One region of the Pseudoalteromonas aliena SW19 genome, then DNA from elsewhere that is predicted to be linked to it. Evidence: predicted binding sites of a transcription regulator. Region 1 holds the regulator's gene; the other holds the start of a gene.
The links. Region 1 encodes NrdR, which represses ribonucleotide reductase genes. Its sites were predicted from a motif close to AAACACNANATNTNGTGTTT; they were not measured.

Region 1 (2,193 bases):
AATTTTGCATCATCTACTAACACGGTATCGGCGCCGGTTAAAATAGCGCAGCTTTTTGCACGGTATAGCTGTACGTCTTGGCGAGCAGCGGTGCCTGTGATCCACTTACTTTGACCATTTTTAAGCGCTGTTTTACCATCTATACTTGCTGCCATTTTGCAGGTTACATACGGCAAACCTCGCTCCATTCGCTTAAAAAAGCCAACGTTGAGTGCCCGCGCTTGTGATTCAAGTAACCCATAAGCAACGTCAATGCCCGCGTCGCTCAGTATTTTAAGGCCTTTACCTGCAACTTGTGGGTTTGTATCAACCATAGCGGCAATTACTTTTACTATGCCCGCCTTTTTTAAGCCTTCAGCACACGGTGGTGTACGCCCATAGTGACTACAAGGTTCAAGCGTTACATAAGCCGTTGCACCTTGTGCATTATTACCCGCTATTGCCAGTGCATTTACTTCAGCATGACCTTGACCAGCTAATTGATGGAACCCCTCACCAATGATTTGATTATTCTTAACTAATACACAGCCAACATTAGGATTAGGTGTGGTAGTAAACTCGCCTTTTTTGGCAAGCTCTATGGCGCGTGCCATATACATTTCGTCATGTTCGGTAAAAGTAATTTGGCTTTGCATTTATTATACCAATTGCGTTAAATAAGTGGTCTATTATAGCGCTAAGAAAATAGCGCAATAACAAGGCGAAAATTATGACATATAGTTGTTCTATATGAATAATTTTTAACGCAGTGAGTGCGCTATTTAATGCGATAGAATGATCATGTTTTTAATAAAATTGGTATTACTCCCCTAAGCGGGCAATTTCTTCGCCAAATTCGCGTATATCTTCAAAAGAGCGATAAACAGAAGCAAACCTTACATAAGCAACTTTATCGAGCTTTTTAAGCGCTTCCATAATGCATTCACCCACTAAGTGGCTTGAAATCTCTCGCTCACCCGTTGCACGTAATTGTGATTTTATTATGTTAACCACTTCTTCAACCTGTTCAGTACTCACTGGACGTTTCTCAAGTGCACGATTTAAACCATTCAACAGTTTATCTTCATTAAACGGCTCCCGACTGCCATCTTGTTTAACAACACGTGGCATAACCAGTTCAGCGCCTTCAAATGTAGTAAAGCGCTCGTGACAGTCGTTGCACTCACGGCGCCTACGAACTTGATGGCCTCCACCAACTAGGCGTGAATCAATAACTTTAGTATCTTTTGCTGTACAAAATGGGCAATGCATAACTCGGTACTTCCGTTTTAAAACAAAAAAGACCGCTAAATAGCGGTCTTTTATCTTAGCAAAAAAAAGGGCCTGTTGACCTTTCAGGATTAAATTTGTTCTATCTAGGGGCGATTTAATCGCGGCGCGAGGTTTGTAACCTAATGGGCTAAGTAAAAACCGAGCAACAAAGAGTAAATAGCCCCTAGGACGAACCCGAGGGCAGCGCATGTTTGGTATTTATGCTGCGTTATCGCCTATTTATGGGGAATAACCACACTACATAGGCTCTGCCTTGCCTAAAAACCAAACAGACTGCTGCAAATTAAACCTCGAAAGATAAACAGGCCCTAGCTGTTGTGCTCTAAATTACTGCTGCTTATGCAATTAAGCGTAAACAGGTAGTTTTGCACAAATTGCTTTTACTTTTTCTTTAACTTGCGCCTGTACAGATTCATCAGTGATGTTATCTAGTACGTCACAAATCCAGCCAGCAAGCTCTTTTGATTCTTCTTCTTTGAAACCACGACGAGTGATTGCAGGAGAACCAATACGCAAACCAGATGTTACAAACGGAGAACGTGGATCGTTTGGCACTGAGTTTTTATTAACTGTGATGTTAGCGTTACCAAGGGCTGCGTCTGCATCTTTACCAGTGATATCTTTATCGATTAAATCGAGTAGGAATAAGTGGTTTTCAGTTTTGTCAGATACGATTTTGTAGCCGCGCTCTTGCATTACAGCAACCATTGCTTTTGCGTTTTTAACAACTTGTGTTTGGTATACTTTAAATTCTGGTTGAAGTGCTTCTTTAAATGCCACTGCTTTTGCTGCAATAACATGACATAAAGGACCACCTTGGCCACCAGGGAAAACAGCGCTGTTAAGCTTTTTGTAGATTGCTTCGTCGCCACATGCAGAAATAATCAAACCACCACGAGGACCAGCAAGTGTTTTATGCGT
Region 2 (2,193 bases), on a different contig from region 1:
GATACCGCCGACGACTTAGGTGCCGCGCTAAATGCGGTACTTCGCGCACAACAAATGGATGAAGTAACAAGCGATGTATACCGTCTCGCAGCCTCTAATGGAGCGGGTGCACTGTTAGCTGCCGGCTTTAAAGATAGATGGCCTGAGCAGCCACAGGCCGAACTTATAAAACAATTGCTTGATGAATACGCGACTAACATAGCAAAACACACCACATGTTTTAAAGGCGTAGAATCTTTACTTATCGCGCTTGATCAAAAAAAGATCAAATGGGGGATCATGACCAACAAACCAGGATTTTTAACCGATCCTTTGGTGGCAGCAATCCCCGCTTTAAAAAACTCCTGCGTAGTCATAAGTGGCGATACCTTGGCTGAGGCCAAACCATCACCACTACCACTACTACATTGTGCAAAGCTTATGGCAGTAAAACCAAACCGTTGCTTGTACATTGGTGATGCACAGCGTGATATACAAGCAGGTAAAGCTGCAGGTATGCACACCGCCACGGCACTTTGGGGTTACATACCCAACAATGAAGAAGCATTAAGCTGGAAAGCTGATTTTAACTGGCAAAGTCCAATTGATGGTTTTAACCATATATAGTGTCATGTTAATTTATAAACACTATATATTGTGATTTAGTCAGTTTTTAGTCAAAGTCTGCTGATAAAAAACTCAGTTACAATTTATTTTTTAAAAGCGCAAATTTAGTAGATCATTAGTTGATTTTTAGAAATTTCAACTTCACCTAATGATCAAAGGTTAATGCTTACTAACACAAGTGTGTTATCCCAAAGTTATCCACAAATAGGGGCAATTATGTCCCTTGCAAAACGACTCAGACCACACTATCTTGTGATCTCTAAATTGAACAACACCAGATATTGTGGCCAAATGTTATTCAATTAAATTCATCAATTTGGTGAAACTTATAATAAATGAGTGCTCCTGCTGTAATTTAAGGAGTACAACATTGGTCAAAATACTAAATCCCCAAGGAATACAGGCAAAGCTATGAACCAACTGTTATCTGTAAGCAAACGTGACGGCCGTAAAGAGCCACTTGATCTTGATAAGATCCATCGCGTTATTGAATGGGCCGCCGAAGGTTTAAATAACGTCTCGGTTTCACAAGTTGAATTAAAATCTCACATTCAATTTTACGATGGTATCCGCACTAAAGACATCCACGAAACCATTATTAAAGCTGCCGCAGATCAGATTTCAAAAGAATCGCCAGATTATCAGTACCTATCAGCGCGTTTAGCTGTATTTCATTTACGTAAAAAAGCGTATGGCCAATTTGAGCCACCGCGTTTATTTGATCACGTCACTAAAATGGTTGGCGATAAGCGCTACGATGCACATTTACTTGCTGATTACACAGAGCAAGAATTTGATGAACTAGATGAATACCTTGATCACTCACGCGATCTAAACTTTAGTTACGCGGCTGTTAAGCAACTTGAAGGTAAATACCTCGTTCAAAACCGTGTAACGGGCGAGATATACGAAAGCGCGCAGTTTTTATATATTTTAGTCGCCGCAAGTCTATTTGCAGACTACCCACGTGAAACACGCGTTTCGTACATTAAGCGTTTTTACGATGCCGTATCGTTGTTCAAAATTTCATTACCTACACCTATTATGGCAGGTGTACGTACGCCTACTCGTCAGTTTAGCTCATGTGTATTAATAGAGTGCGGTGATAGCCTTGATTCAATTAACGCTACATCGTCTGCAATCGTTAAATACGTATCACAGCGTGCGGGCATTGGTATAAATGCAGGTCGAATTCGTGCGCTAGGTAGTCACATCCGTAACGGTGAAGCGTACCACACAGGTTGTATTCCTTTTTATAAGCACTTTCAAACAGCTGTTAAAAGTTGTTCGCAAGGTGGCGTACGTGGCGGCGCTGCAACATTATTCTACCCGCTTTGGCACTTAGAAGTAGAAAACCTACTTGTACTTAAAAATAACCGTGGCGTAGATGACAATCGTGTTCGTCACCTAGATTACGGCGTACAGTTTAATAAACTAATGTACTCTCGTTTAATTAAAGATGACTACATTACGTTATTTAGCCCATCAGATGTGCCTGGCCTTTACGATGCATTTTTTGAAGACCAAGCTGAGTTTGACGCGCTTTACGTAAAATACGAACAAGACGAGTCTATTCGTAAAAAACGC

Region 2: a site for NrdR is predicted at 876-895, ahead of nrdA (class 1a ribonucleoside-diphosphate reductase subunit alpha). Genes of this name have one in related genera too.

The regions. Positions count from the first base shown of each region.
Region 1 is NZ_AQGU01000027.1:397,480-399,672, reverse strand. It holds gene ribD (bifunctional diaminohydroxyphosphoribosylaminopyrimidine deaminase/5-amino-6-(5-phosphoribosylamino)uracil reductase RibD) at 1-635, opposite strand, end outside; gene nrdR (transcriptional regulator NrdR) at 802-1,251, opposite strand; gene glyA (serine hydroxymethyltransferase) at 1,618-2,193, opposite strand, start outside.
Region 2 is NZ_AQGU01000025.1:386,152-388,344, forward strand. It holds gene PALI_RS07285 (HAD family hydrolase) at 1-606, shown strand, start outside; gene nrdA (class 1a ribonucleoside-diphosphate reductase subunit alpha) at 1,018-2,193, shown strand, end outside.